4 regions of the Lysinibacillus sp. JNUCC-52 genome follow, and region 3 is predicted to be linked to each of the others. Evidence: riboswitches for the same ligand, from Rfam matches in the RefSeq annotation. Region 3 holds a riboswitch; each other region holds the start of a gene.
What was found. Region 3 has a riboswitch for cobalamin ahead of cobT (nicotinate-nucleotide--dimethylbenzimidazole phosphoribosyltransferase). Riboswitches for the same ligand answer to the same signal wherever they lie in the genome.

Region 1 (7,998 bases), 1.6 Mb from region 3:
ACGAAATAACGCTTCGTTTAATTCTTTAGAAAAAGGACCTTGAATAGCAACAATGTCTCTTTGTGCCACACCAAGTGCCTCACATTTTTCCATATTATCAAGGCGCGGAAGCATACGTGCGATAACACGTGTATTTTCTAGGCCTTGTAATACTTTTGTAAACGTTGCAAGCGTTTTACTGCCAGTTGTCAGCATAATGACACCACGTTTTGTTGCGGCTAATTGTGCTGCTTCCTCATAGTCTTTGACAACTGTAATCAACGGGTGGTCATAATGCTCATTCGCACGTTCATATCGAATATATGGAACACCAGCACTCTTTGCTGCTGCCATCGCATTTTTAGATGCTTCCTCTGCAAATGGATGTGAAGCATCGACAACTAGACGATATCCGCGTTCTGTAAGTATTGCTGCCATTTCCTCAGCCGTTAGTCTACCAACTAGATGTGGTAGACCTACCTCTGCAAGGCTTGAAGCGGCTGAATCTGTCACAACTGTCGCCGTCACAGCATAGCCCACTGACTGCAATTCAAGTGCAAGATTCCTTGCGTCACTCGTACCTGCTAACATGAAAATCATTTTACTAGCTCCTCGTTATGATGATGGTCATGATGGTGGTCATGGTCATGATGGTCGTGATCGTGATCGTGGTCGTGGTCATGATGGTGATGATGATGCGCATGTCCATGTACCGCCGCATAAGCACGATAATTTTCTAAATCTTGCATACCTGTTGATGTACCATTTACTGCTTGCTCAATACGGTTTAAAAGGACATTTTGCAAACGTTCATGGTAGCCAAAATAGTTAGCAATTTGAATATCACAGTCAGGATATTGCTTATTAAATTGCTCGCACATACCATTCATACGTTCCATTAAAATACCTGTGAATAAAAAGTACGGTAGCATAATAATTTTTTTCGCCCCTAGTTTAACGCAGCGTTCAATGCCTTCTTCAACACGAGGATCTGTCACGCCCATAAAAGCACTTTCCACATAAGGAACGTTCAGTTTTTCCCATAACAAACGAGTAATTTTATAAAAATCACCATTTGCAGCTGGGTCACTACCACCTCGTGCAATTAATAAAATGGCAGTATCCTTATGTTCTTCTTCAGTATTAAAGCCGATTTCTGCTAAGCGGTCTTCTAAAATAGCAAATATTTCATCATGAATACCGATTGTTTGCCCATAGGTAAATGTAATGTTTGGATAATGTTCACGTGCATGTTCGATTTCTGCAGGTATATGCATTTTTGAATGGCCTGCATGAAGTAGAATAATCGGAATTACATGGACCTCTGTAGCACCCTTGTTTATACAATTCGTAATACCTTCTTCTATGTTAGGAGAGGCAAACTCCAAAAAACATGTTTCAACTAAAAAACTTTTATCAACTCGAGGTGTCATTTGCTCGATAAACGTGCGCACCTCGTCGTTTCCTGCTGCTAAACGGCTACCATGGCCAACAAATAAAATTGCTTTCATTTTTTTATCTCCTCACTAGTCGCCGCACGGAGCTGGCTCTACTTTTATTTTTGACGACATATCTTGATACGTAAAATGCAATATTTTTTTCACCCGTTTGAAATATTTGAACAAGCGTTCATTTGGATGTGCATTTGCCTTGTATTCCTCAATAATGTCTGTAATAAGCGGAATAAGCTGTTCTGGCTCTAGCCCCTCTACAACGGGCTGTGCCGCATGGGCTGTACGCCCTACTGGCTTAGCGCCGATAAAAACATCAAATTTACTTTTTCGATAGACGATACCGATATCGTCAAACACTGCTCGATAGCACGCCATGCCACAGCCATTAAAACCAATATTTAAAGTTTTAGGCAGGGATAATCCACCAAGCTTATCTTGAATTTCCTCTGCATATGGAATTGAATCCGCCTTCTCTCCATAACAGAAATCACAGGCTTTTAATGACAGCACATCCCCTATTGGTGCAAGTAAAAAGCCTACTGCTCTTAACTTTTCAGTAATCATTTCAGGCTCTGTCGTCGGAATTTTCAAATGAATTTGATGGTCTGGTGTATATTCCATCGTGCCTTCATCTCCCACAACTTCAGCTAACGTCATCATTTGTTGTGGCGTGAAAAATTTATTTGCTACCCCTGGACTAACAGCAAGTTCAAAAATCGACTCCATTTTTTGCTGGACTAACTTTGTTGTTGTCTTTGTGACAGTTGTTCCTTTCACCATGGCAAGTGCTGTTGCTGCCATTTCCAATGATGATTTTTCTGGTACTGTTACAGGCGCAGGTGCTATTGCAATACTACTTTTCATCCGTCCTGCATTGGGATCTGCCGCAAAGTCTTGGCGTGCAGTACCTGTTTCTTGGTTCATTGCCCACGGTTCATTTTCTTCTCTTAAACGCTGGTGTGGACGTAAAGGCTGTTTTTCTTCTCCAAGTGTATATTTGCGCTGATAGCCACGCGGTGTAATCATTTTATTGTCATAGAAAAATGTCGATGAATTGCCAATAATTACTGTAGTTAACATGCCGATATCATGCTCGAGCATCTCTGCTAACGTTGTCATTGTTATTTCCTGACGATCTCGGTAGGCACTTTTCACAAGTCCTACAGGCGTATCAGGTGATCGATATTCTAGTAAAATTCGTTGCGCTTCTACAATTTGACGTGTACGGCGGCCACTTTTAGGGTTATATAGAGCAATGACAAAATCCGCCATCGCCGCAGCTTCCACACGCTTTGCAATTAAATTCCAAGGCGTTAAATGATCACTTAAACTAATCGTGCAAGAATCATGCATAATTGGTGCGCCTAGCAAACTTGCACAAGAATTAATAGCAGAAATTCCTGGCACAATCTCAACTTCAATCCCTGTTGCTTCCGTCCAACCAAGCTCAATGAGGACTTCATATACAAGTCCAGCCATTCCATATACGCCCGAGTCACCACTCGAAATAACCGCAACAATATTTCCAGCCTCGGCTTGACGAACTGCTTCTTGTGCACGTGACACTTCTTCTGTCATGCCAGTACTAACAATCGACTTTGCACTTACTAAATCTTGAATGAGCTCAACATATGTTTTATAACCGATAATAAATTCACTTTGTTGTAATGCCTCTACAGCACGGGTTGTAATATGCTTGAAATCCCCAGGTCCAAAGCCTACAACAAAAATCTTTCCTTTTTGCGCCATTTTTTACCCCTCTTTCACCTTATCGATGCCTTTGATGGCTGTTGTTTGCGGGGTACGCTGCAACGTACCTTCTGTCAAAGTAAACACATGCTCACTATGTAAAGAATCATCGTTTAAATCTTTTACAAGCGTTCTACCATGCTCTACTGTTGTCACACGATACCAATTTCCCTGTGGATACGCGATTACAACACATGCATCTTTGCATCTGCCATTACAACGCGTTCTTGTTGTATGTATTTCCTTATCGAGTGCTAATTTCTCTATTTCATCTCGTATGGCCAACGTAATTTCCTCAGCCTCTTTTTTCATGCAACTACTACCATTACAAATAAAAAGATGTGTTTTCATGCCCTCTAAGTTCCAAGTTGTCATTGCTGTTCTCCCCTCATTGACTTTTAGGAAAAAGAAAAAACCTTTACTCAACATCGAAGAGTAAAGGTTTTATAGAAGCCAAAATAAAAACGAATATACACGTATCCGCTCTCGCTTCACTTCTCCCTCCGAAAAGTTTGCATATCATCAACTAAGCAGGTTTCCTGACTTAAGCTTCCTCTTACTTTCGCGCCTTCCCAAGTTTCCAGTGGCATTGCGATTTCATCAGCTATTACAGTAGCGGGGGCTGTATCGGATTTACACCGATTTCCCTATTATCTCGAAGTCTATCGAGCACTTAATGATGGATTTATATTTAAATTTTGAAATGAAATGTTAATAAAACGAATATAAAACTGTTTCTATCATAGCCTATTATTTTTACTCTTTTCAACATTTCTTTTTTATTTATTAGATTTTTAATAAAATTTCAACAAATATTCCGTTAAAATTGATTGATTCTCTCTTACATTTATCTGAATTTTCTAGAATGTAATTCTATTAAAAAATCTTTTTACAAAAAAAGAATAGCTTATGATTGGAAAAACATGTTACACTTCTTCGTGAAAACTCACAATTTCATCTTTTTTCGGTGCGAAGTGTATACATTTCGCTTAAAAGGGAAGCCGGTTTAAGTCCGGCGCGGTCCCGCCACTGTATGAGGGAATTTTATAGAAAATGTCACTGTCCAAAGGACGGGAAGGCCTATAAAATGTTGATCTTAAGCCAGGAGACCTGCCGAAAAAATCGTGATCGTTTCAACCTACGAGGATAGGTGTGCGGCTTAGCAAATGACCATTAGTATTTGCTTTTTCAGCTATGCACTTTTTCCTAGACGGAGAAGTGCTTTTTTTATTGCGCATCCTACATTCGAAAATGACTGTGAAGGAGGAATGGTTTTGAAATTTTCATTTTGGAAACTTAGTTATTTCTTACTAGCTTTTTTACTAGTACCAAATCGAGCGTTTGCCATGCATATCATGGAAGGGTTTTTGCCGATTGAATGGGCGATTTTTTGGTGGGTCGTTTCGATTCCATTTATTATTTTAGGATTGCGTTCTATTCGTAAAACAATTGATGAAAATCCTGAAACAAAAATGATATTAGGCTTATCAGGTGCGTTTGCATTCGTTTTATCAGCACTGAAAATCCCATCAGTAACAGGAAGCTGCTCACATCCTACTGGTGTTGGTCTTGGTACGGTTCTTTTCGGGCCATTAGCAATGAGCGTAATCGGAACAATCGTTTTATTATTTCAATCTTTACTTTTAGCGCATGGTGGTATTACTACTTTAGGTGCGAATGCTTTCTCAATGGCGATTGTAGGTCCAATTATTGCGTATTATGTCTTTAAAGGTTCTCAAAAAATTGGTCTTTCATTTTCTATCGCTGTCTTTTTTGCCGCGATGCTTGGGGACTTAGGTACTTACGTTGTCACTTCAGTTCAATTAGCACTAGCTTTCCCTTCTGAAGTAGGAGGCTTTATGGCTTCATTCACAAAATTTGCAGGGATTTTTGCTTTAACACAAATTCCTCTCGCAATTAGTGAAGGAATTTTAACTGTTATCGTCATGAATTTCCTAAAAAAATACAATGTGAGCGAATTAAAGGCTCTTCGTGTTTTCTCAGCAAAGGAGGCACATTAGGATGAAGAAAAATTTACTGCTACTAGCTGTCGTTGTACTTTTAGCAATCATCCCCCTTTTCGTACAAAAGGGTGCAGAATTTGGTGGTGCTGACGGAGAAGCAGAAGCTGCAATCGGTGAAATTAATGCAGAGTATGAACCATGGTTTGAAAGCTTATGGGAGCCACCAAGCGGTGAAATTGAAAGCTTATTATTCGTATTACAGGCTGCGATTGGTGCTGGCTTTATCGGCTATTTTGTAGGCTATATGCGCGGCAAGCATAAGGAAGGTTAAACAATGTTACTCATTGATAAATATGCTTATATGAATAAACTAGCGACTGTTCATCCGTTAGAAAAAATGACGTTTTCCTTAGGGTTACTGCTATTATCGCTTATCGTGAAAGATGAACTTATTTCACTCATTACATTTATTGTAATGAGTGCTTTTATCATTTTATACGCAAAAATTCCCTTTTCATATTATGTAAAATTACTATTGTTACCAGGTTTTTTTCTACTATCTAGTTTAGTATCTATTTTGATTTCAATTGCACCAAATTCAAGTATACTACCAGCACATCGCTTTGCATTTTCACTTAGTCATTGGACCATTTTCATCGGTAATGCAAGTTTGATTACAGCACAGCAGTTATTGTTCAGTGTACTAGGTAGCATTAGTTGTTTGTACTTTTTAATATTAACAACATCGGTCCAATCTATTTGCCACGTATTACGACAATGGCATCTACCTGTTTTATTTGTAGAGTTAGTAGAGCTTACGTATCGATTTATTTTTATTTTTTTAAATAGCATGCAAAAAATCCATCTTGCGCAACAATCACGCCTTGGCTATCAATCACCTATGCAATGGCTTAGGTCGATTTCCATGCTCATTGCAGCATTGTTTGCCGAAATGTTTCAACGTAGTCGCGAACTTAATAATGCGATGCAGGCACGTGGTGGCGAATCGGTCTATTGGCAAGATAGTGTACGATACAGCAAGAAAAATTGGTTTGGAATGGTTATTATTTTTTTATTCCTCATCTTATATGGAGGTTTTTTCTCATGACTGAACTTTATTTTGAGCTTCAACAGTTATCGTATGCCTATGCAGACGGTACTGAAGCACTAACAGATATTACATTACAAATTCCAAAGGGGAAAAAAATCGCCATACTCGGTCATAATGGTGCTGGTAAATCAACATTATTTCAGCATCTAAATGGGATTTTAAAACCGACCGCTGGCAATATTACCTTTTGCAACGAAGCACTTAGCTATTCAAGAAAAGCATTATCAGCATTACGCCAACAAGTAGGCATCGTATTTCAAGATGCTGACAATCAACTTTTTTCAGGTACCGTAAAGCAAGACATCGCTTTCGGTCCATTAAATCTTGGCTGGTCACAAGAAAAAATCGAGGAAAAAATCGCCTGGGCTGTCGCACAAACAGAGGTCGAATCATTACTAGAGAAACCGATTCATTTTTTAAGTGTCGGACAGAAAAAACGTGTGGCGATGGCAGGTGTGCTCGCAATGGAACCGTCTGTTTTATTATTAGATGAACCAACTGCTGGACTAGACAATTATTATGCTGCAAAGCTTTTACATTATTTAGCTAAATTAGAAAATGGGCAACGAACATTTTTATTGGCGACCCATGATATTGCTTTGGCTTATGAATGGGCAGATCAAATAATTGTGATGGAGGAAGGTAAAGTTATTTATAATGGGGATCCTGTTGAATTGTTCTATCAGGAGAAGTTGCTTGAACTAGCGCATCTTGAACGACCTTGGGTTTTTGACATAACTCTCGCCCTGCAAAATAAAAATCTTTTTGATAAGAATATACAGATGCCTCGTTCAAAAGAAGACTTACAAAATCTAATTGAGCATTTGGGTGACAGGCACTCAAACAATTTACAAACAATTTTATAAAAATTTGTTGAGGAATGATGAAACTTTTCTTTTATCCATCCGTTATAAATAGTGAAATGTCATATTTTACTCAAGGAGGGAAAACAATTGAAAAACTGGGTGATGAAATCAATCGCTGTCGTAGCATGTTCTGCACTAATGGTTCCTGCTGCTTCTGCCTTTGCTGAAGCACCACAGAACCCAGAATTGGTGACAAGTATGCTCGCTAGCAAAAAAAAGCAAGCTTTAAAGCAGTTCAACTATCAAAATGGAGGAAACGAATGGATTAGTCCCGATACGATTATCGTTAAACATTCGGGCCTTGCTAAGACCGTACATAGTAAAATTGGTTCAAAAGTAATTCGATCGATTCCTGCATTAGGCTACGAAGTAGTCCAACTTCAAAAAGGTGTAACATTAGAAGAGGCTTTTTCGTATTATGGCAAGCAAAACGGAGTTAAAAGTGTATCTCCAAGCTACAAGTATTATTCCTTTAATACGATTGTAGATCCAAAGAAAAAAGATATGTATCATTTAGACTTACTGCAAATTGATAGAGCTTTATCATTAGCAGGAAATCATGAGGTTAAAGTGGCAGTTATCGATTCTGGTGTAGATTATAAACATCCAGATTTGAAGTCTCAAATACTTCCACCATATAATGCTGCAACACCTGCCAATACTACCTTTTCTGACCCCCACGGGACGCATGTAGCAGGCATTATTGCAGCTACTAAAGATAACGGGTTTGGTGGATACGGTGTTTTCCCAGCAGCAAAGATTCTTCCAATCGATGTCTTTAACGGCAAACAAAGTGCAAATGATTTCGTTATAGCACAAGGGATACTGCACGCCATTGAACAAAATGCCGACGTTATTAATATGAGTCTCGGTGG
Region 2 (7,998 bases), 770 kb from region 3:
AAACGATGAATATAGGTTTAATGATAGGTATAATCACTACTATCGTCGCGATTGTAACCGCTTACATATCGGCGCATATGATTGCCAATCCGATAAAAGCAGTCATACAAAAAATTTCGCAAATGGCAGATGGTGATATTAGTCAGCCTCCATTGCCTGAAAGAATGAAAGATGAAATTGGCTTACTCGTACAATCGACAAATGCATTAAATCGTAAGCTCCATGAAATCATTGGTTCGATAAATGTAGTTTCTGGGAACGTTGCTGCCAACAGTGAACAACTTGCACAATCTTCTTTAGAAGTAAAAACAGGTGCAGAACAGATTGCCCTCACAATGCTTGAACTAGCGGGTGGTTCTGAATCACAAGCACATAATGCTGGAGACTTAGCTCAAATGATGGAGACATTTAAAATAAATGTTCAGCAGGCTAATATACAAGGTAAAGATTTACAAGGCTATTCGAGTGAAGTTTTGCAGCTTACAGCAAGTGGACAACATTTAATGAATACTTCAACACAGCAAATGTTTGCTATTGATAAAATCGTCCAAGAGGCTGTTGCAAATGTTGAAGGCTTAAATAGGCAATCACAAGAAATTTCTAAATTAGTTTCTGTTATTGATGATATTGCCAACCAAACCAACTTATTAGCATTGAATGCTGCAATCGAAGCAGCAAGGGCAGGGGAGCAAGGCAAAGGTTTTGCGGTTGTGGCCGATGAAGTGCGCAAGCTTGCTGAACAAGTATCCTATTCTGTGACGGATATTTCATCTATAGTGGGACGTATTCAAAATGAAACAGTTGGGGTTACAGCATCACTTCAAACGGGCTATGAAGAAGTAAAAAGGGGCACAGAGCAAATTACGACTACAAATACAACCTTTGAACAAATTGCTTCAGCCGTTAATAGTATGTTTAGTAATATTCAAGGCATCACAGAAAACTTACAAGGTATTTCCACAACAACGGAACAAATTAACCGTTCTATCGATGAAATAGCAGCAATATCTGAGCAATCTGCCGCAGGGGTAGAGCAAACGACCGCAACAATCGATCAAACAGTCGCGACGATGGATGAAATCTCAAAAAATACAGATCATTTAGCATCGATGGCAGAGAAGTTAAACAAAGAAGTTCAGCACTTTAAACTATAAATAGTAAAGCAGCCATTAGCAAGATGGCTGCTTTTTCATTTTAAATCGGCTGAATAATTTCTACTCGATTACCAAAAGGATCTCTAAATTCAAAGCGCTCGAAATGCGGAATTGGAACAGAATCAAGTATTTCTATTTGATGTTCTGTTAATATCTTTTTCCAATGTGCAACATCTTCTACATGATAAGCAATATGTGCTTTCGTTGTGAGTCGATCAAAGCCATCTTCTGTGCCGACATGTACTTCTTGATTACCTACTTGTAGCCAAAAACCACCACGCCCTTTAAGAGATGCTGGTTTCTCTATTTCTTTTAACCCCAGTACATTGCAATAAAATGCTTTTCCTTGCTCCTCAGAGCCTTTAGGAATTGTAAGTTGTACATGATGTAAACCGACAATCATAGTATTCCTCCTCGCTATTTCTTGTAATAACTATATAATTCTACAAATTACTTAAAATACCTTTTTTAGTATATTTTTTATTATATTGGCATCAATTAGTACAAGTTAAAATTACTCCTCTTGTAACAATCTACTGAAAATATGCGCATAACTGTATAAAAGTTATACTTTTCAGAAAAATGTATGCTATAGTAAGAGCATAATTGAATATTGTGTAAGAGTTGGTGCCAAATGAAAGTTTGGCTTAAAAGGGAAGTCGGTGTAAATCCGACGCTGTCCCGCAACTGTAAATCGGAGCAAATCACAAATGCCACTGGGGAACTGGGAAGGCTGTGAGGCGTGTTGATGAGAAGCCAGGAGACCTGCCAATGTCTAGTACACACCAAATAACCTACGTGGAAATAGGTGGTGAGATGTGACCGAATTGGCACTGTGCGACTAACGAATATATACGACAATTAATACATTATCGTATCGCTTCGTCATAGCTAATTAGATTTACAATAACTACCATTTTCCGAAAAGGAAGATGGTTTTTTTTATTTTAATTTGAGGAGAGATGTAACATGACGTATACCACAACTGTAGTAGGCTATCCATATATAGGAGAAGACCGTGAATGGAAAAAGGCATTAGAGGCGTTTTGGAGAAATGAACTTACAGAAGAAGATTTCTTACAAAAAATTAAAAAAATCCGTCTTGCACGTATTGATAGGCAGCTTCGGAGCGGAATAGATATTGTCACTGTAGGGGATTTTACACGCTATGACAGAATGCTTGATACAGCGACGATGTTTGGTTTAGTGCCAAAGCGCTTTGGCTGGCAAGGTGGAAAGGTTGATTTACAAACGTATTACGCGGTAGCGCGCGGAAATAAAGAAGCTGTTGCTAGTGAAATGACGAAATGGTTTAACACAAATTATCATTACATTGTACCTGAATATGAAGGACAAACACTACAATTAACAGAGAATACAATACTTACAGATTTCCTTGAGGTTAAAGATGCATTTGGCATTACTGCAAAGCCAACGCTAATCGGACCTTATACATTTTGCAAGCTAACTAAAGGCTACGATAAAGTATCACAAGTTGCCTTTATTTTAGCATTACTACCACTCTATGCGCAGGTAATCCAAGAACTCGTTACAGCTGGTGCTGACTGGGTTCAATTAGAGGAACCTGCATTAGTCTCCACTTTAGAAGAGGCTGAGGTCAAACTAGTGCAAGAAATATATACACAATTAGCAGCCGCTGTTCCAGAGGCCAATATTATGCTACAAACGTATTTTGAATCGTTATCAGCTTATAACACACTAATTGAACTCCCTGTACAAGGATTTGGCTTAGATTTTGTTCATGGCTATACGAAAAATATGGAGGCACTACGCCAATTTGGTTTTCCACAGGATAAAGTATTGGGGATAGGTATTGTTAACGGACGAGATATTTGGCGAGCAAATTTAGCAGAGGTAAGTACAACGATTAAGGCAATCGAACAGTTGACTAGTGTACAAGAGCTATGGATTCAATCGTCATGTAGCTTACAGCATGTGCCGATTTCGACCGCCCTTGAAACAAAGCTAGACCCTGTCTTGAAAAATGCACTTGCATTTGCTGATGAAAAATTGGCTGAAATATCAGAGGTGGCTAAATATTTAAAAGAAAAAAACCACTCATCAAATCACACAATCTCTGAAAGCATGAAAGCAATTGATGCATTAAAAAAACATCCAGTACGAAATAATCAGGCAGTTCAACAAGAAATGCAAACGGTCTCGTCAGAGGATTTTGAACGTCAAAATGATTTTAATACTCGTCAGCTTATTCAACAACAGTCACTGCAACTACCACTATTCCCTACGACTACGATTGGAAGTTTCCCTCAATCTGAAGAAGTGAAGCGCACGCGTAATGCATGGCGTAAAAAACAGATCTCAGATGAAGCATATGCTGACTTTGTCGCACAAGAAACGAAAAGGTGGGTTGCCATACAAGAAGATTTAGATATTGATGTACTTGTGCATGGTGAATTTGAGCGTACAGATATGGTGGAATACTTTGGTGAAAAACTAACAGGCTTCGCTTTTACAGAAAAAGCTTGGGTCGTTTCGTACGGCTCTCGTTGTGTAAAACCACCGATTATTTACGGTGATGTTGCATGGGAAGCGCCGATGACAGTGAAAGAAACGGCCTATGCACAAAGTTTAACAAATCGCTATGTGAAAGGGATGTTAACAGGCCCAGTTACGATTTTAAACTGGTCATTTGTACGTGACGATATTGCACGGAAAGAAGTGACCTATCAAATTGCGCTTGCACTAAGGAAAGAGGTTGAGGCACTAGAGGCGGCTGGCATTTCTATTATTCAAGTCGATGAACCTGCATTGCGAGAAGGCTTGCCTTTACGTAAAGAGCATTGGGACGCATATTTGGATTGGACAGTGAATGCATTTAAGCTCGCTACGGCTAGTGTAAAGGATGAAACACAAATTCATACACATATGTGTTACTGTGAGTTCAATGATTTTATCGAGCCAATTAGTGCACTGGATGCTGACGTTATATCTATCGAGACGTCACGCAGTCATGGAGAGCTTATTACATCCCTGCAAATCAATCCATATGGAAAAGGGATAGGATTGGGTGTTTATGATATTCATAGCCCTCGTGTGCCGAGTGAACAAGAAATGTTAAGTATCATGCAGGATAGTCTACAAGTATTATCCAAAAATCAATTTTGGGTCAATCCAGATTGTGGTCTAAAAACAAGAAAAGAACCTGAAACAGTGGCAGCACTAGCACATATGGTTACTGCTGCCAAAACGTTACGTCAACAAGTACAGCAATCAACTTTTTAATTATATAGTATAAGAAAAAACGTTCCTTTTCCATAAGCGTTTTATTAAAATATATCCCCTGAAAGGCAAAAATGCTCAGGGGATTTTTTTATCTAAAGTTGGTGATGGTACTCTAAGATTCATAAGGATAGTCTTTTAATAATTGCTACGACTAGGAATGCAAAGATGGTTACAGGAGCGAAAAGACATTTTTTATTAGTGATAGAACAGGTAAAGTAGATGCAAGTAAAGATGTTAAAAGTTTTTGAAATCGAAAGTTTTTAATGTTTTTACCGATATATGCAAGATTATCAGTACATAATAAGGTTTACCTCAGTAAAATAAGGTATAGTATATTTGGTGAATTAATTCTCTTTAAGGATAAGAAAAGTAGGTGAACAAATTGGGGAAATATCAATTGGATACTAAAGGTAAGGTAGCTGTGACAAAGTATCATGAAAAAAACAAGCCTGCCAAATTTGATAAAAAGCAGCAAATTGAAAAAATACGTGCGGAGTATTTGAAAAAGAAGCAAGAACAAACAGATAAGGCATATGAATGAAATTGAGTGAGCAGTGTATCTATTATTACGAAAGTATACTGTGACTGACTTTTAAAAAATGACCTATAAGCATATATAAATAATGTTTACATGAGAGCTACGAAATGTTGATACAACATTCGTAGCTTTTTCATGTATGTCTTAACATTCCTTAGTATAATATTCATTTTTGAGTATCTTACTTTCCATTCTATAATTGTAATAAAGTCCAATAATTAGTAAAAATGTATGATACAATTGCATAAACTAAATGGATTATGACACTTCAACCAACGTGTTTTTAATTGAATACCTCTTCAAGCCTTCTATTCAATCAAGCCTTCTAATAGTGATGGATTATCAAACAAGTCGTGATATGTAAATGAACAATAAAATGTTTAAAGGAGTGAAATACAATATGAGCGTAGAAACTTATAATGGAGAACGTTCTGTAGAAAGTATTCAATTTGAAAAATGGATAACTTCCCAAGGCAATAAAAAGAGTTTTTCTACTATCGAAAACACTGAAAGCTTCCTACAGCAAAGGGGTACTGAAAATACAAAACCCTATGTTATTGGAGAAGATGTTAAATTTTCAAGTGATGTTCAGGAGCTGTCATTCGAGGGTATGCAAGTCTTTACATTAAATGATCAAAAGTCCTCGAATCAAAAAGTTATTTACTATTTACATGGTGGTGCTTGGACGAGTCAGCCTTTAGATTTACACTGGCTATTTATGGATAATATGGCACAATCGTTAGATGCAAAAATAATTGCTCCTATTTATCCTAAAGTACCTCATTATAACTATAAGGATACCTATCCGAAAATCCTCAGCCTTTATAAAGATATTATTGGAACTATTGAAAGTACTCACCAATTGACTATCATGGGAGATTCGGCTGGCGGAAATATTGCACTTGGTTTGGCGCAACTTTTAAAGAATGAGAATTTGCCTCAGCCGAAAGATATTATTTTATTGTCTGCATGTGTTGATATGAGTTTGAGTAATCCTCTTATACCTGAATATGATGAAAAGGACCCCCTCTTAGCTCGTGAGGGAATGCAAGTAATTACAAAAATATGGGCAGCTGATAAAAATTTAACCGACCCATTATTTAGTCCGATTTACGGTGACTTTAAAGGACTTGGGAAGATTACTCATTTTATTGGAACACACGAAGCTTTATATCCAGATGCAATGAAACTTGACGAAAAATTAACAGAACAAGGAATTGCAATCACTACCTATGTTTATCCTAAAATGATTCATGTGTTTGTTGTAATGCCAATCCCTGAAGCCAAAGATGCTCATCAGAAGATTATTAATATAATTAGTAACTAAGAAAGCATTTGGTAGAGATCGGTGCCATGCTTTTAGCATTACTAGGTAGATAAAAAACTAGTCTGATTTTTTTAGACTAGTTTTTATTTCTTTTTGCAACATGAAAAATAAGAATAGCACACCGATTTCTACGATTAGTGGGACAAAAATTATGTTTAAATGGAAGAAAAGTATACTTATTAAAATAGCGAAACAAATAAAAATTGAACTATATCGATAATTTTTTGATTGATAAAAGAATGAATATGGTAATAAATGGGCACCGTAAATAATTGCATAAACAGGTAATACTAACATCGGTGCTTTCAGTAATAGAAGGATACAAATAATTAAATATAAAATTTGATTGTTTGTTGCAATTAATAGACCATTAATCAAAGGGTTTTCTTTATAAAATAAATCAACTTTTACTATTTTGGCACAAACAATTGAAACAGGAAATAGCAAGGCCCCACAAGATAAGATACCAATGTTTTTGATCATTAAATCGAAAGGTAGTAATGTAATTGTTGTAATGATTCCCCATATAAATATGGAGGCCATTATAAAAGGGAGCCCCTTCTTTTGTTTTTGAGCTATATCGTTTAATAGTACTTGTAAACTAGTGTCATGGTTCATTTTCCGTCTCCTTAATGTTATAGCGAGCTATTCAAACTAGCCGCTATTTTTTTGTTTTCATATTTTGAGAAAAAATAAAATCCAATAATATGACCAACTAACGTTATTGCAAAAAATAGCAACAAATAGGGTTTGATGAATCCAAATACGTCTAAAGAAAAAAGATATACACTTCCTACACTACAAAAAAAGTTTAATAAAGTGCTAATCGTTATTTTTGAGGTTACTTTTAATGTAGAGTAATTCCACAAGTAAGGATATGCGATACCAAAAACAATCCCCATTAGCACGCTAATCCCGATTAAATTCCATAGATAATGAAAGTGGATCACTTCTTCGTGCAAATTAAATATAGTCATTAAAAAGACAATCAAAATTAACCCCAAAAATGCAGTAGACAAAAAGCTGTTTTTTAAATCTTGTATCATATTAATTTCTCCTTAATCGATTTTGCATAATGTCTGCTGACAATATACTTATTTTGTTGTTTTGTCATCACTTCCAATCTTGCATGACTTCCTGAAGCAAAAGAGCGTATTTGATTTAAATTCAATATCATCGAATTGTTGATTCTAACCAATCCAAATGATTCCAAGTAAGTTAATTCTTTTAAAATCTTGTTTAGTAATAACTCTGTACCATCTATTAAAAAGACTTTCGTAAAATGACCAGATGCTTCAATTGCTTCAATATCATTGAGTTCAATCATAACGTTGCGATTTGTTTTGAAATCTGTTGCGCTTAATGTAATAGGTTGTGAAAAATGCTGTTCAAATGTCAAAAGCAATTCCTTATTCGATGGATGACTTATGATGTCAATTTCAGAAATGGATTGTTTGTTTTTCCATATGTAGTTGAATTTCATGTGTTCTCCTTCCTGTTTTTATCGTAGCAACACTTCTTAGCACTTACGATAATTTTTCGTTTTGTTGCAAAAAACATAGACTTTGTTACAATTCGATTCGGTCAATGTAAAGCTTTCGTTATCACATCATTAAAAAACGTGAAAAGTATGTACATGATATTCAAGGTATCTAAGCGAATTAGATACAATTAAATGAAGCAATGAGTATGTAAAGATAGGCGGCATCACACTC
Region 3 (7,998 bases):
GGAAGGCACATATTACGGATTATTCAAATGCGGCGCGGACATTACTTTATAACATCCATGAACTAAAATGGGACGAAGAGCTTTGTGAACTATTAAATATTCCAATGACGATGTTACCAGAAGTAAGAAATTCGTCAGAGATTTATACGAAAACAGCACCAAGTATATTTTTTGGTGAGGAAACGCCAATTGCAGGCATTGCTGGTGACCAGCAGGCAGCACTCTTTGGTCAAACTTGCTTTGCGAAAGGCATGGCTAAAAATACGTATGGCACTGGCTGTTTTATGTTGTTAAACACGGGCGAACAGGCAATCCATTCTGAAAATGGCTTGCTTACAACGATTGCTTGGGGCATTGATGGCACGGTGACTTATGCGTTAGAGGGCAGTGTTTTTGTGGCAGGTTCAGCAATTCAATGGTTGCGCGATGGTCTTCGAATGATTCGCACTGCTAAGGAATCTGAAAAATATGCAACAAAGGTAGCTGATACAGATGGTGTATACGTAGTACCTGCATTTGTAGGATTAGGAACACCATACTGGGATACGGATGCTCGTGGCGCTATTTTTGGTTTGACGCGGGGGACTTCTAAAGAGCATTTTATCCGCGCAACGCTTGAATCATTGGCTTACCAGACGAAAGATGTACTGGATGCAATGAAGGAAGCTGCGAGCATGCCAATTGAAGTATTGCGAGTAGATGGTGGAGCTGTAAGTAACGGCTTCTTAATGCAATTTCAAAGTGATATTTTACAGTTAGAGGTGGAGTTAGCAAAGCTTAATGAATCGACTGCACTCGGGGCAGCCTATTTAGCAGGACTTGCAACAGGATTTTGGGAAAATAAAGAGGCGTTAGCTGCATTATGGGCAAATGGGCAAACCTATCAACCTAAAATGACCACAGAGCAAAGCGCAAATTTATATGCGGGCTGGCAAAGAGCTGTGGAGGCTACACGTATATTTAAATCATAGCTAATGGGGGGAGAAAGTATGTTTTCATTTGAGCATCGACCTAAAATTATCGATTATTTAGAGCAATATAGCTTTGACGTTTTAGTAATTGGGGGTGGTATTACAGGTGCTGGAATTGCACTTGATGCCGCGTCAAGAGGATTATCAGTCGCACTAATTGAGATGCAGGACTTTGCTGCTGGTACATCAAGCCGTTCGACAAAGCTTATCCACGGAGGACTTCGATATTTAAAACAATTTGATATGGGGGTAGTGGCTGAAGTTGGACGTGAACGCGAAATCGTTTATGATAATGCTGTTCATGTAACGACACCTGAAAAAATGCTGTTGCCTTTATATAAGCATGGTTCACTTGGTCCTTTAACGACTTCAATTGCATTAAAAGTATATGACCGATTAGCAGGTGTCAAAAAGAAAGAACGCCGCACAATGCTAAGTGCACAAGAAACAGCAGCGCTTGAGCCTCTATTAAAGCGAGATGAGCTCGTTGGAGGTGGCTATTATGTCGAATATCGTACAGATGATGCACGGTTAACGATTGAAGTGCTAAAAAAAGCGGTTGAATACGGCGCACTTTGTGTAAACTATGCGGAAATGACAGGATTTTTATATAACAAGAAAAAGCTAATTGGCGCAAAAGTAAAAGATCATGTAACAGGAAAAGTAGTGGAAGTTCATGCTGCGCAAATTGTCAATGCTACTGGCCCTTGGGTAGATGAAGTACGACAAAAGGATAAAGCGTTGGACAAAAAGCAATTACGCCTGACAAAAGGTGTCCATATCGTCCTCAATCAAAAGCATTTCCCATTACAACAGGCCGTCTATTTTGATATTCCAGATGGTCGGATGGCTTTTGCTATTCCTCGTGATGGTAAAACTTATATAGGGACAACGGATACAGTTTATGAAGGAAATCCTATACACCCAACTGCAACACAACAAGATGTAGATTATTTAATTGAAGCTGCTAAAAATATTTTTCCTACAGCCGAAATTACAAGAGAAACAATTGAATCTTCTTGGGCAGGTGTACGTCCACTTATTTTCGAAAAGGGGAAAGACCCTTCTGAAATTTCGCGTAAAGATGAGATTTGGACAGCATCAAGTGGTTTGATGACGATTGCAGGTGGCAAGTTAACAGGCTACCGCCAAATGGCAGAAACAATCGTTGATAAAATCGTCAAAACTCATAAATTTAAGCATGCTAGTCCATGTATGACACGTGAACTATCTCTATCTGGTGCAAAGGGCATTAATGCCATTAATTTCCCTGATTACACTGCGTATAAAGCAAGAGAAGGTGTGCAGTATGGCCTGAACTATGATGAAGCGAAGCATCTTGTGCAAAAGTATGGAACGAATGTGGACGCTTTATTTGATCAGGTGAAGTATTTACATGAGCATGGCAGTACAATGCCTCTCGTGTTACATGCGATGCTGCTCTATGGTATAGAAGCGGAAATGGTGTACACACCTTGTGATTTCTTTATTCGTCGCACGGGATTATTATACTTTGATATTGATGCAGTGAAACGATATAAGGAGCAAGTAATTCAAGTAATGCAACAGCGTTTTCACTATTCAGAATCTCAAAGAAATACCTATGTTGCGCAATTAGAACAAGCCATAATCGATGCGACAAGTTTTGCGGATGTGGAGGTGTAATATGGAAGAGCGTTATATGAAAATGTCAGATGGACATTTTGTGTTTACGCGAACATTAACGCCGACTATTCCATGCATAGGTCATATTCATATTTTACATGGCATGGCAGAGCATAGTGGTCGCTATATAAAATTTGCTCAAAAATTATGTGTAGCAGGTTATGCAGTGACGATGCATGATCATCGTGGGCATGGAGAAACGGCATCTTACAACGGCACATTAGGCTTTTTCGCTGAAAAAAATGGTTTTGATCGTGTTGTAGAAGATGCTCATGAAGTGATTGTAGCTATGCATGCTCAATTTGCAGATGTGCCATTCATCTTGTTCGGACATAGTATGGGTTCTTTCATTGCTAGAAGGTATATTCAACTTTACAGCAATGACGTGGATAACGTTATACTTTGTGGAACAGGTAATGTCTCAACACTGCATAAGATTGGGCATTATGTCGCACAAGTATTGGCAATGCAACGAGGCAAAGAGATGGAGAGCCCTTTACTAAACAAATTGAGCTTTGGGAGCTTCAATAAGCAAGTTCCAAATGCTAAAACAGCATATGATTGGTTATGTTCTGTAGAGCACGAGGTGCAAAAATATATTGATGATCCATATTGTGGCTTTATACCAACCAATCAATTTTTTGTTGATTTAACGGCGGGTCTTATGGTACTGAATCGAAAAAATGAGATTGAAAAAATAAATAAAAACTTACCGATCCTTTTGATAAGTGGTAGCAAGGACCCTGTTGGAGATGGTGGTCACGGTGTGTATAATGTGGCAGAGCGCTTTGCAGCAGCAGGTGTACAGGATGTTACAGTCTATTTATTTGAAGATAAGCGACATGAAATTTTAAATGAAGACAATCATCAGGCGGTTCATCAAGTTTTATTACGGTGGTTAGAAAAGTATGATACAAAATAAAATACAGCAAGCAGAGGTTGTAGCAATCGTAGGACCAACAGCCTCTGGTAAAACAGCACTGAGCATTGAGTTAGCAAAAAAGTTTAATGGTGAAATTATTAACGGCGATTCCATGCAAATTTATAAAGGCCTAGATATTGGTACTGCGAAAATTACTGCGGAAGAGATGCAAGGTGTCCCACATCATTTATTAAGCTTCAAGGAGCCTACAGAATCCTTTTCGGTAGCAGATTATCAAAAATTGGTACGTGCCAAAATTAGTGAAATACAAGCACGAGGAAAGCTACCAATTATTGTTGGAGGCTCTGGGTTATATGTACAAGCCGTGCTCTATGATTTCCAATTTACCGAGGAGCAAGTAGATGAGGTAGCACGAAAGGCTTATTATGAGGAGCTAGAAAAGTTAGGTCCTGAAGCAATGCATGCAAAACTATTAGCATTGGATCCGAAAACGGCGGAAACAATTCACCCTAACAATACGCGACGCGTCATTCGAGCATTAGAAATGATTGAATTAAGTGGTGTTTCAAAAGCCTCAGAAGAACACAATCGAGGAGAAATCCCCCTTTATCGCCATTTAATTATAGGGTTAGGTGAAAATATGTCACGCGATGCGTTATATGATCGCATAAATCGCAGAGTAGATTTGATGATGGACAAAGGGCTGTTGCAAGAAGTACAAGGGTTGTGGCAGCAAAATATTCGAGGCGTACAGTCAATTCAGGCAATTGGCTATAAGGAAATATATGATTACTTAGATGGTCGATGCACTTTAGAAGAAGCAATTGAAAATTTAAAACAAAATTCTCGTCGCTATGCGAAAAGACAACTTACTTATTTCCGCAATAAGATGGATATTCATTTTATTGAAAAAGACTAAAAACTTTAATAATTTCTAAAAATTACTAATTGATAAATTGGGATAACATGCTACTATAGGAATGAAGAGGTAGAAAGAGAGTAGGGGAGGCGCATTCTATGAAATCAATCAATTTGCAAGATACGTTTTTGAACCATCTACGTAAAAACAGTGTTTTTGTAACTGTGTTTCTGTTAAACGGGTTCCAGCTAAAAGGAACAGTGAAATCCTATGATAACTTTACAGTATTACTAGTCGATGCTGAAAGTAAACAGCATCTCATTTACAAACACGCAATTTCTACTTTCGTTCCAGCAAAGCAAGTCGAATTTTTAGAGACAGAAGAATAGAGTCATTTTTAGGCAGCTAGTGTTACATCACTAGCTGTTTTTTTTCGTTCACGCTATAATGTAATAGGAAATTGATATATTGGAGGACTGTAAAGATGAAATCGATGGATACAACGCAATTATTAGAACAACTAGATGCGAACGAGGACTTATACATTATCGATGTGCGAGAAGATGACGAGGTAGCACAAGGTGTCATTCCAGGCGCTAAGCATATTGCACTTGGAACAATCCCTGAGCGCTTAGAAGAAATAGATAGATCTAAACCTTACATTATCGTCTGTAAAGCTGGCGGACGCTCAGCAAATGCATGTGCATATTTAGAAGCACAAGGCTTTGATGTAACAAACCTAGAAGGCGGCATGCTTGCTTATGATGGGGAATTAGAATTTAAATAATGTAGGTCACAGGTATTTAACAATTCAGTTGTTAAATACCTTATTTTATTTAGTTTATACTTAACATTGGCAGTGCACAAAATGCTGTCACGCAAACTTTATCCAATATTGACACGAAAAAAACTTTATCGTAAATTTAAAGTAATTACATAAAAGCATTAGGTGCCCATTATGGGAGAATAGGGAATAAAGTGAAATGCTTTAGCGGTCCCACCACTGTAAAATGGAGTTTTATAGAAAATACCACTAGCGTTATGCTGGGAAGGTTCTATAAAATGTTGAAATTGAGCCAGGAGACCTGCCTAATTGCTTTGAATGATATAGACGATGGAAAAGTCTGTAGTTTATTTGTTATGAAATAAACTACAGGCTTTTCTATTTTTTTTCATTCTATATGTAAATGGCTAAAAAAAGGAGAGATGATGATGCAATTATTACAACAAACGATTCAACGCATTCAACCTACTAATAATACAATGAAGGAAAAAGCTAAGGAACGTATTGATTCACTTAGCAAGCCTCCAAGCAGTTTAGGGAAACTGGAGTCGCTAGCTATACAATTAGCTGGTATTACGGGAGAACTATATCCAAAACTTGATAACAAAGTAATCATTGTTTGTGCAGCTGATCATGGTGTTTGTGAAGAGGGGGTAACATCAAATCCGCAAAATGTCACGTTTTTACAAACATTAAATTTCCCTAAAGGGGTAACAGGTGTTTGTGCAATTGCCAAAATAACAAATGCAAAAATTGTAACGGTAGATGTTGGAGTCAAAGAGGATATACCGCTTGATGCTAAGGTGTTAATGAAAAAAATTAAGCATGGTACAGACAATATGGCAAAAGGTCCAGCAATGACAAGGGAAGAGGCAATCCAGTCAATTGAAGTAGGTATTGAAATTGCAACAGCAGAAATAGCAAAAGGGGCAAATGTTCTTGGTACAGGTGAAATGGGCATCGGCAATACAACACCGAGTGCGGCTATATTATCAGTACTTCGTGGTTGTCATCCACAGGAAGTGACGGGATTCGGTGCAGGGCTTGGGGCAGGAGGAATTGAACATAAAGTAGCGATTATTCAAAAGGCCATTGAAATAAATAAACCTAATCGTCATGATGCGCTGGATATACTTGCAAAAGTGGGAGGGTTAGAAATAGGTGCGATGGCGGGTAGTATCCTAGCTGCAGCTGCAAATCGGAAACCAGTTGTGATTGATGGCTTTATTTCTACAATAGCAGCACTAATAGCATATGAACTTGAACCAAAAGTACAAGACTATATTATACCTTCACATGCCTCTGAAGAGCCGGGTGCCAAAATAGCAGCCGAATTGCTAGGAGTTGAGCCGATGCTTCATATGAATATGCGATTGGGAGAGGGCTCTGGTGCAGCACTAGCCTTTCCAATTCTAGATGCAGCTTGTTCGATGATGAGCAATATGGCTACATTAGCAGAAACGATGGCGCTAGTTGAAGAGAAGTGATGGGGCATTTGAGAGGTCAAAGCTTCGAGCGAGGACAAAAGAGAAAAAGTGTTAGATTGACTGGAATCAATCTAGCAATTTTTTACTGCGCCGTTGATGTCCGCTGCAGGGGTGCTTTCCGCGGGCACACCGTAAGCCGCAACCGTCGCTGTCGCGTCGTTTGTTGCGTCTTACTGAGCGTGCTGTTCCCGCAGGAGTCACCGCCTTCGCTCCCATCAACTCGTATTCTCTTCTAATTTTTTATTTACTGCAAAAGAATGAAACTAGCCCTTTTTTACGGTGCCGTTGATGTCCGCTGCGGGGGTGCTTTCCGCGGGCACATCGTAAGCCGCAACCGTCGCTGTCGCGTCGTTTGTTGCGTCTTACTATGCGTGCAGTTCCTGCAGGAGTCACCGCCTTCGCTACCATCAACTCGTATTTTCTTCTTTATATACTGCAAAAGAATGAATAGAAGGTATTGCTTATGCTCGATTTAATTTCCGTAATGGCAAACGCCATTTCTTCATATAAGAAAGAACTCGTAATATCGTAATGACTCCGAATAATGCATATAAGAAGATGTCTCCTGGCAGTAACTCCAGTCCAATAAGTAGGCCAGCAAGTGCTGCCCATACACCGTAAATTTCATCGCGGAGAACAAGTGGTTTACGTCCTGCCAATAAATCACGAACAATACCACCGCCTGAACCAGTTAAAACAGCAGCAACAATTACGGCACTAATAGGCATATTGAGTTTGACAGCGTACAATGCACCTTGTATCGCAAAAGCCGATAAACCAATAGCATCTGTGAAATTGCCCCAACGGTGCCAATGCTGTATAAGATGATGTGGAAAAATAAAAAATATAGTAATAGCAGCAATCGCAATTTGGAACATCATATCTTGCCCCCATAATGTTGTCACAGGTAGACCAATCAATAAATTACGAATGGCCCCACCACCAAAAGCAGTTACAATGCCAAGTATATATACACCGAATAAATCGTATTCTTCTTCCATTGCTATTATTGCTCCGGAAATAGCGAAGGCAATTGTCCCAATGATGCTAAAAACTTCCCAAGCCATCACTTTCCCTCCTTAAACGAGAATAAATTGTAGTAAGTCCGCCCCTTAGCTTAGCGCATTTAACAGCTAGACACAATAGCAATTTTTGCAGGGTTGCAAACAAATTGATAAGATAGGAAAGAACAATTTGAAACGGAGACGAAAACAATGACATTTACAACCCATTTAACAGCAGAGACGTTAACATTAGCGGAAAAAATAGAAGAAAAGGTGCGACCTTATCACAAGAAAGTAGAGGATATGGCGTTCTTCAATCAGCAAAAAGTACTTTCCGCCTTCAGA
Region 4 (7,998 bases), 280 kb from region 3:
TTACCCAACATACTTTCTTAATAATAATTATTAAGAAAGTTTCCATCCCAGTAAGAAACATAAGTTAATCAAACAAAAACCTCCAATTTAATATGAGCCTATTTTATTTCAAATTTATATGGCAAGTCAAACATGTTATTTTTTCGAACTAAATAAATAATCGTGAAATTGTGTGTAAATTGTATGGGTGACTGGCACTCCTACAAAAAAATTAAGTTCGGTACAGTACCGAACTTAATTCTTACGAACTTATTTTGTGCCGCTTGCTCCAAATCCAGAAGCTCCACGAACCGTTTCTGATAATTCATTTACTTCTTGCAATTGAATAGAAGGAACCATCTGGATTACCATTTGGGCGATGCGCATTGATTTCTCCACGATAAATGTTTCTTTACCATGATTAATTAAAATAACACCAATTTCCCCTCTGTAGCCTTCATCAATTGTTCCAGGACTATTGAGAACAGTTACACTATGTTTTAATGCTAGTCCACTTCTTGGACGAACTTGCGCTTCTGTCCCTTTTGGTAATTCAATTTGTAAGCCTGTTTTTATTAATTTTGCTTCTCCCGAAGGAATTTCTACTGCTTCAATTGAATAAAGATCCATTCCCGCATCACCTGGATTTGCTTGCAAAGGTAGCAATGCATCAGCATGAATTCTTTTGATTTTTACGTCTAAGTTCATTTTTTTCATCCTTAACGATTAAATTTAAATGTGTCATCTGTAATTGGCGCTACTTTTGCTTTTGCGTAAGTAGAACCCTTTTGTGAAAAGAAGTCATATGTTGAACCTTCATTACGAATACCATTCATTACGATTGGATTCACTTCTTCTTCAGGGAACATTGGATCAAAACCAACATTCATTAACGCTTTATTGGCATTATAGCGAACATATGCTTTTACTTCAGGTGATAACCCTGTTTCTGCATAAATATCTTCTGTATAATTCATTTCATTTTGATATAAATCCAGCAATAATTCATATCCCCATAAAGTCAACTCTTCTTGCTTTTCCTTCGAAAATTGCTTATATAAATTTTGTGCGAAAAAGCCTACTGCCACACCGTGGATGGATTCGTCACGTAAAATAAGGGAAATAATTTCTGCACTATTGCGAAGAAAGCCTTGTCCGCCTAAGTACAATGGATAGAAGAAACCAGAGTAGAATAGGAACGATTCTAGCATTACGGACGAGAACATCGCTTTCCATAAACTTTCTGAATCCCCTTCTTCAATGCCATTATAAATATCCGCAATTTTATTTGCCTTATATTGTAGGTATTCGTTTTTCTTAACCCATTCAAATAGCGCGTCAATTTCTTCATTTGTACAAAGCGTTGTGAAAATATAAGAATAAGATTTTGCATGGATTGCTTCAAAAGCATCAAATACAGTAAGAACAGCCTTTTCTTGAAGGTCCGATGTATATGCAGCAACACGGTTCATCCCAATATTCGTTTGAACTGTATCAAGTAATGTTAAGCCTGCAAATACTTTCTTATACGTATCTTGGTGTTCGAAGTTTTTCCACTGCTGAATATCCTTACTTACCGCAATTTCCTCTGGAAACCAAATTTGTTTCCATTGTTGGTCCCAAAATACTTGTGCGAGTTCACTCGTTGACTTATTCCAATTGACCGCTTCGTAAATTATATTTGACATGCGACACACTCCTCTAAGCTTTGCAAACGTTGACGGACATAATAAACTGATTTAATTCCCTTTACCCAAGCGTAAATGTAAATTTTCGCTAACTGTTCCGTTGTCCAGTTATCCGTGACATACAGCGTCATCGAAATCCCTTGGTCTACGTGTTTTTGAGATGCTGCGTATAAATCGATTAAATCATATGGATTCACATCATATGCTTCCACATATAAATGACTGTTGTCATTTGTTAAATGTGGCATTGGATAAATTGTTCGACTATCCGCATAATCACGCACCTCTACACGCTCCGTACTTGGTGCAATTGAAGCTGTACAGCTACGAATATATGAAATACTACCAGTTGGTGCAATAGCTAGACGATAAGAATGGAATAAACCATATTCCATAACATCCTGCTTTAATGTTTCCCACATTTTCGATGTCACGATTGGAATATTTCCTAATGCTTTTAATACAACTGGTGAAAGCTCTTCTTCAATTTTATTAACATATTGATCAAAATAAACGCCTGACGCATAATCACTATCCTCAAAACGGTAGAACGTTTCGCCTCGTTCCTTAGCAATCTCCATCGATGATTTAAGTGAATAATAGTTCATCGCTTCCATAAAGCTATCCATAAAAGCAATTGAATCTTTAGAGCCATACATAATCCCTTCTGTAACAAGATGACCATGCAGATTCATACATCCAAGCCCTACAGAATGCATTAACTTATTGGCTTTAGCTACAGGCGGTACATTCGTGATGTTCGTCATTTGCGACACATTCGTTAAAAGATGCATTGCTGTATCTACTAATGTACCAAAATCACTTACTTTACTTGCGGCATGTATATCAATTGAGCCTAAGTTACACGATACATCTAGTCCGTATTCATTTGATTCATTTTGGTCAGTAATGATACTTGTTTCTTGTACTTGTAAAATTTCTGTACATAGGTTCGACATTTTTACACGACCTATATTTTTGAGTGGATGTACATCGTTGACATTATCATCAAAGATTTCGAAAGGATAGCCTGATTCAAATTGCGCTTTTTTCACTTCTGTATATAATCTGCGCGCATTCAAGCGTTTAATCTTACGGATATTAGGATTATCTAGTAGCTCATAATACATCTCTGTAATGGAAATTTCAGACATTCGTTTCCCGTATTCTTTATAAATATCATATGGACTGAACAACACAATATCTTTATCACGTTTCATCAGTTCAAAGAAAATACTTGGAATAATAATACCTGTTGATAGCGTTGCAAGTCGGATTTTATCATCAGCATTTGGCTTTTTCGATGAAATAAAATTCTCAATATCAGCATGGAAAATATTTAGGTAGACAACGCCAGAGCCGTTACGTTGTCCAAGCTGATTGGAATAGCTGAAGGAATTTTCTAAAAGTTTAGCAACTGGAATCACACCACTTGCACGATTTAAAATTTCTTTAATTGGATCTCCTAATGGACGTAAATCTGTTAAGTTTACCCCTACTCCACCGCCAAGGCGTGATAGCTCTAAACAATAACCAATATTTTCAGCAATACTATTCATTGAATCATCCATTGAAAGTTTAAAGCAGCTTACTAATTCGCCACGCGCTTTTTTTCCACTATTTAATGCGGTTGGCGTTGCTGGTTGATACGCCTCCATCATTGCTTCAACGGAACGTTCTGCTAAAACCGTGTTCCCTTGTGCTAAATATAAAGCGATGATAACAATACGATCCTCATATTTTTCTAAAATTTCTTCCCCGTCACGACTTTTCATTGCGTAACTATCGTAAAATTTACTTGCACTCATAAAAGATGGGAAGCGGAAATTGTAATCGTATGCTTTTTTGTATAAGTGTTTAATAAAATCTATCTCATACATGTCGATAAACTCTTTCTCGTAATAACCTTCATCGACTAAATAGCGTATTTTCTCCTCAATATCAATAAAATAACGTAGACGCACATTTACATATTCTAAAAAATAACGGCGTGTTGCTTCACGGTCCTTTTCAAGCTCTAATTGACCCGTCGTGCTATAGCGATTAAGCACCTCATTATTAAGCTTTAAGTATGTTTTCATCCCTTCACCCTCGTTTCATAAAACGTTTGTATTACTTCATAATCAGCCTGATATCCACGTAAATCTAATTTACGCACTAGCGGGACCTGGTAGGTTTCTGCAATTTTTTCGCCAGCTCCACCAAACACATGGTGCCCAAAATTACTATTACCACTTACAGCTACTCCCTTGCAATATTCCTTGTTTTGCTCTAAAAAGCGAGCTACTTTTGCAGGAATATCACCTAAGCCGTCCGTGTATGTAATTAATAGAAAGGGCTCAGTCAGCAACAATCCATCATAAATTTCAATAGATTCCCCATCTAATTTCGTCACAATACTTCGCACATTACCTGTACGACTAGCATAAACGATCATATTGCAATCATCTCAATTTGAGAAACAATTTCTTTGACATCTCCTATAAATGTGTCATTTACTTCAAGAACAGGCACACTTAAAAAACCTGCGTCCATAATTTTTTGTTTTGCTTGCTCATCGTGATCAATATTCACAATTTCTGCTTCAAGTCCTGCACGTTGTAATTCCGATTTGACCCAAAGACATTTTGGGCATATAGTTTTCGTATAAAGTTTCATTTTAAATTCCCTCTTTTCATAATATAAAAAGGCTATCTCTTGGGAGAGACAGCCTAAGTTAGAAACGTAAAAAAACAAAAAAATCGTCACGTCCCCATTTCTTATTCCCCGAAGAAAGGTTGAATTGTTTTATTATAGGCAGGTCTCCTGGCTTTGCTTCATTCTCTGATATCCTTCCCATACGAATGCACAGTGGATTAAATCATCGTCAGCTTAACAGTTGCGGGGACAGCGTCGGATATACCGAACTTCCCTATTAAACTACATATAGTAGTACCTATATAAAACTAACACAATATATTGTTGTTGAACACAATTAAGTGTACCATCCTTCAAGTAAAAAGTAAATCAAGAAAAGCGAATTCTTTATAGTGTAACTTTTCACTATTTTCTTTAGGAACAACAAACGGTTAATAAATGAAAAATGACTAGCTAGGTTAGTATAATTAATAATATCGTCAATAGTTCTAAAGAATGATAGACGGTTTTCCATGATAAGCTTTATCAAATGTTAAGCAATTATTATTCTACCTACTGAAGCCTAAATTAAACTGCGTATTATATTTAATATGTACTTATATAATTTTATAGCTGTTATCATATTTTAGCCACTATCGTAAGCCCTATAACTTCTATTCAATTTTTCATTATACACACAAAAAAATATTAAAATAGATTTGCCGTTTGTTAGATATCATTTATGCTAGTTCAGATTAGAATGAAGTGTATTTATTCGTGGCTATTCTGTTCGCTATATTGATATAAAACAAATAACCATCTGACATCAATGGAATATCGACATCAGATGGCAATATAGACTTTACAATAGTTAATCGTAATTTATTAACCTGTTCAGTTATTGTGCGGGAATAAATGATTCGACAATGGCAGCTAAAGCTTGAATGGTATCATAGCTATCACCTGGAAACTCCGATTGTGCAAATTCAACTTGCAGTTCCTCACATAATCGATGACATTCATATCCGACTTCAAAATAGGACTCAATATCCGCTGAAAGTGAAAGAAGCTCACATGTGACGATACCTTGAGCACCCTCGCCTTGCAATGAATTAATTTTATCTTTTACATTTGGACCTAGCCAGTCACCTTTCCCATGACCACTTCGATATGTAACATGCCAGTTCGCAATTTGTGCTTCTTTAGAAATGGCTTCGGCTAATTCGGAAAACTGGCGCACATAGTGCTCGTTTCTTTCAGGGTCAATAGGCTGACTATGGACTGTATATAAAACATGCGTCTGTGCTCGTTTTTCAGCAGGAATCCATTCAAATGCACGTTGAACACGGTCTTTATAAACAGCAAGTAAATCATGATTTAAATGCCAATTTTTCGCATGGATAACTTTAACGTCATGAGAAGCTAATAACGTACTAACTTCATCATGAAACGCTGATGCCCCTGTAGACATAATCGGATTTACAGGTAGTGTTATAAAAGTTGTAATACCATCTCTAAGCATTGTGTTAACAACATCTGGAATATAAGGTTCTGTATGTTTGTATGCGTTATATACTTTTACAGGCTCTGTTACACGTTGCTGTAAAGCATGTTCCAGCCCTTTAGCAATACGTCCCGTATTTGCTGCTAATGGATCAATACCACCTAATTTTTTAAATTGTGCCGTCACATTTTCAATTACATGAGGTGGTGGTGTTTTACCTTTCATTATATGTGTAAAATAAGGTGTTACATCGTCTAAAGATTTCGGTGCGCCATATGCGTAATAAATTATACCAATCATTTTTTAGTCTCCTTTTCTTCAATAGATTAATGTATATAGTGTTGTAGTTTTAGTTCTAATTTCTTTTTAAAAATAGCCTACGATTTTTCACAAGAACTTGAGCACAATTTTATCGGCGTAAAGATTGGATTTCCGTCTTGCATATAAATTTCCGCATCTATTTCAAAAATTGATTGAAACATTTCTTTACATAATACACAATGTGGTGAATCATCGTAATAGATTTTGCCTTTCTTTAATACAATCAGACGTTCGCTATTTTGTGCCGCTTGGTTAATATCATGTAACACCATTATAACGGTCATATTGTATTTTTGATTTAACTCTTTTACAAGCTCCATCACTTCTAATTGGTGTGCAATATCTAGATATGTTGTTGGTTCATCTAGAAGCAACACTTTGGGATGCTGTGCTACAGTCATTGCGATCCAAGCACGTTGACGCTCACCCCCAGACATCGAAGGTAGTACCCGATTTTGTAAGTCTTTCAGTCTAGTTACGTCAATCGCCCAATCAACAATTTCTTTATCCTCTTTAGACAGGACCGTCTTTCCTCCGCTATGTGGATGACGCCCAAACTCTACTAACTCACGCACTGTTAAATCTAATTGATGATTATTCATTTGCGGGAGCATCGTTAGTGTTTTAGCTACTTCTTTAGACTTCATTTCATGAATGTTACGCTCATTTAAAAAAACTGTCCCACTATTTGGTTTTAAAAGACGTGATATTACACGTAATAATGTTGATTTCCCCGAGCCATTCGGACCTATTAAACTTACAACTTCCCCTTCATTAATTTTCAGGTTAATATCATTTAATCGAAATTGAGTGAACTCATGTTGATACTGTATGTGCTCAGTTCGTAGCAATGGAATTCCCCTTTCTATGAATTAAATAAAGGAAATACGGTCCACCAACGAATGCTAGCAAAATGCCTACAGGAAACTCAATAGGATCAAATACGGTTCTCGCTATTGTATCAGCAAACACAACAAGTAAGCCACCAGCCAACGCGGAAGTAGGTAGTAAATATTTATGATCTCCACCAATAATTAGTCGCAAAATATGTGGTACAACTAAACCTACAAACCCAATTAAACCAGCAACACTTACTGCAATTCCCGCCAATAACGTACTTAAGGCAATTAAAAAGAATCGACTGCGTTCTACATTGTGCCCTAAAAGGCTTGCCATTTCATCTCCTAAACGCATGATACGTATATGTTTAATTGCATAAATTGAAAATATAAGTGCTACAAGAACATAGTAAATAATCATTTTAAATTGCACCCAACCAACACCTGTCAAGCCACCCGACAACCATGGTAGGACAGATTGTACACGATCGCTATACAAAATCATAAGTGCATTTGTTCCTGCACCACAAAGTGCATTAATGGCTACACCCACTAAAATTATTCGCATTGGGGATGTACCACCCTTTTTCACCGATAAAGAATACACAATCATTGCGGCGACAAAAGCGCCTAAAAAGGCTGCAATAGGTAAATATATGATATAGCCAGGAAAAACAACCATTACAGCCACCGCCATAATGCCCGCGCCGGATGTAATTCCTATAACCCCTGGATCAGCTAATGGATTTTGCATAACACCTTGTAAAATCGAACCTGCAATAGCCAAACAAACGCCTACTATCATACCTGTTAGTATACGGGGCATACGGATTTCCCACACAATTCGCCGTGCCATTGTATCTTCTGAGCTAATAATTCCATTAAACACTTCACTTACTGAAAACGAAACTTGGCCAATCATAAGGCTACCGACACTCACTATGACCAAAAGTATTGGTAACAAAATTAACGCCATTCTTCGTTTTTTAGCAAGCGGGTGTGCATATTTTTCCTCTTCTATTATCATCGTTATACCCCGCTATAAAAGAAT

Region 1: another riboswitch for cobalamin. It lies ahead of JNUCC52_RS22800 ((2Fe-2S) ferredoxin domain-containing protein); the one in region 3 lies ahead of cobT (nicotinate-nucleotide--dimethylbenzimidazole phosphoribosyltransferase).
Region 2: another riboswitch for cobalamin. It lies ahead of metE (5-methyltetrahydropteroyltriglutamate--homocysteine S-methyltransferase); the one in region 3 lies ahead of cobT (nicotinate-nucleotide--dimethylbenzimidazole phosphoribosyltransferase).
Region 4: another riboswitch for cobalamin. It lies ahead of JNUCC52_RS06475 (glutaredoxin family protein); the one in region 3 lies ahead of cobT (nicotinate-nucleotide--dimethylbenzimidazole phosphoribosyltransferase).

Annotation. Positions count from the first base shown of each region.
Region 1 covers NZ_CP065546.1:4,605,691-4,613,688, reverse strand. The annotation lists gene cobK (precorrin-6A reductase) at 1-579, opposite strand, end outside; gene JNUCC52_RS22810 (sirohydrochlorin chelatase) at 576-1,490, opposite strand; gene cobJ (precorrin-3B C(17)-methyltransferase) at 1,506-3,182, opposite strand; gene JNUCC52_RS22800 ((2Fe-2S) ferredoxin domain-containing protein) at 3,186-3,557, opposite strand; cobalamin riboswitch at 3,695-3,874, opposite strand; cobalamin riboswitch at 4,131-4,314, shown strand; gene JNUCC52_RS22795 (energy-coupling factor ABC transporter permease) at 4,457-5,203, shown strand; gene JNUCC52_RS22790 (energy-coupling factor ABC transporter substrate-binding protein) at 5,205-5,477, shown strand; gene cbiQ (cobalt ECF transporter T component CbiQ) at 5,481-6,254, shown strand; gene JNUCC52_RS22780 (energy-coupling factor ABC transporter ATP-binding protein) at 6,251-7,123, shown strand; gene JNUCC52_RS22775 (S8 family peptidase) at 7,211-7,998, shown strand, end outside.
Region 2 covers NZ_CP065546.1:741,277-749,274, reverse strand. The annotation lists gene JNUCC52_RS04090 (methyl-accepting chemotaxis protein) at 1-1,154, shown strand, start outside; gene JNUCC52_RS04085 (VOC family protein) at 1,195-1,557, opposite strand; cobalamin riboswitch at 1,763-1,941, shown strand; gene metE (5-methyltetrahydropteroyltriglutamate--homocysteine S-methyltransferase) at 2,124-4,418, shown strand; gene JNUCC52_RS04075 (hypothetical protein) at 4,801-4,959, shown strand; gene JNUCC52_RS04070 (alpha/beta hydrolase fold domain-containing protein) at 5,357-6,283, shown strand; gene JNUCC52_RS04065 (DUF7010 family protein) at 6,341-6,901, opposite strand; gene JNUCC52_RS04060 (hypothetical protein) at 6,919-7,329, opposite strand; gene JNUCC52_RS04055 (LytTR family DNA-binding domain-containing protein) at 7,326-7,766, opposite strand.
Region 3 covers NZ_CP065546.1:1,514,261-1,522,258, reverse strand. The annotation lists gene glpK (glycerol kinase GlpK) at 1-971, shown strand, start outside; gene JNUCC52_RS07925 (glycerol-3-phosphate dehydrogenase/oxidase) at 990-2,636, shown strand; gene JNUCC52_RS07920 (alpha/beta fold hydrolase) at 2,638-3,558, shown strand; gene miaA (tRNA (adenosine(37)-N6)-dimethylallyltransferase MiaA) at 3,545-4,438, shown strand; gene hfq (RNA chaperone Hfq) at 4,537-4,767, shown strand; gene JNUCC52_RS07905 (rhodanese-like domain-containing protein) at 4,863-5,165, shown strand; cobalamin riboswitch at 5,309-5,485, shown strand; gene cobT (nicotinate-nucleotide--dimethylbenzimidazole phosphoribosyltransferase) at 5,591-6,649, shown strand; gene JNUCC52_RS07895 (trimeric intracellular cation channel family protein) at 7,111-7,716, opposite strand; gene JNUCC52_RS07890 (methionine gamma-lyase family protein) at 7,864-7,998, shown strand, end outside.
Region 4 covers NZ_CP065546.1:1,231,437-1,239,434, forward strand. The annotation lists gene dut (dUTP diphosphatase) at 250-687, opposite strand; gene nrdF (class 1b ribonucleoside-diphosphate reductase subunit beta) at 699-1,667, opposite strand; gene nrdE (class 1b ribonucleoside-diphosphate reductase subunit alpha) at 1,655-3,748, opposite strand; gene nrdI (class Ib ribonucleoside-diphosphate reductase assembly flavoprotein NrdI) at 3,745-4,104, opposite strand; gene JNUCC52_RS06475 (glutaredoxin family protein) at 4,101-4,325, opposite strand; cobalamin riboswitch at 4,446-4,621, opposite strand; gene JNUCC52_RS06480 (ferrochelatase) at 5,182-6,087, opposite strand; gene JNUCC52_RS06485 (ABC transporter ATP-binding protein) at 6,165-6,959, opposite strand; gene JNUCC52_RS06490 (FecCD family ABC transporter permease) at 6,946-7,974, opposite strand; gene JNUCC52_RS06495 (ABC transporter substrate-binding protein) at 7,998-7,998, opposite strand, start outside.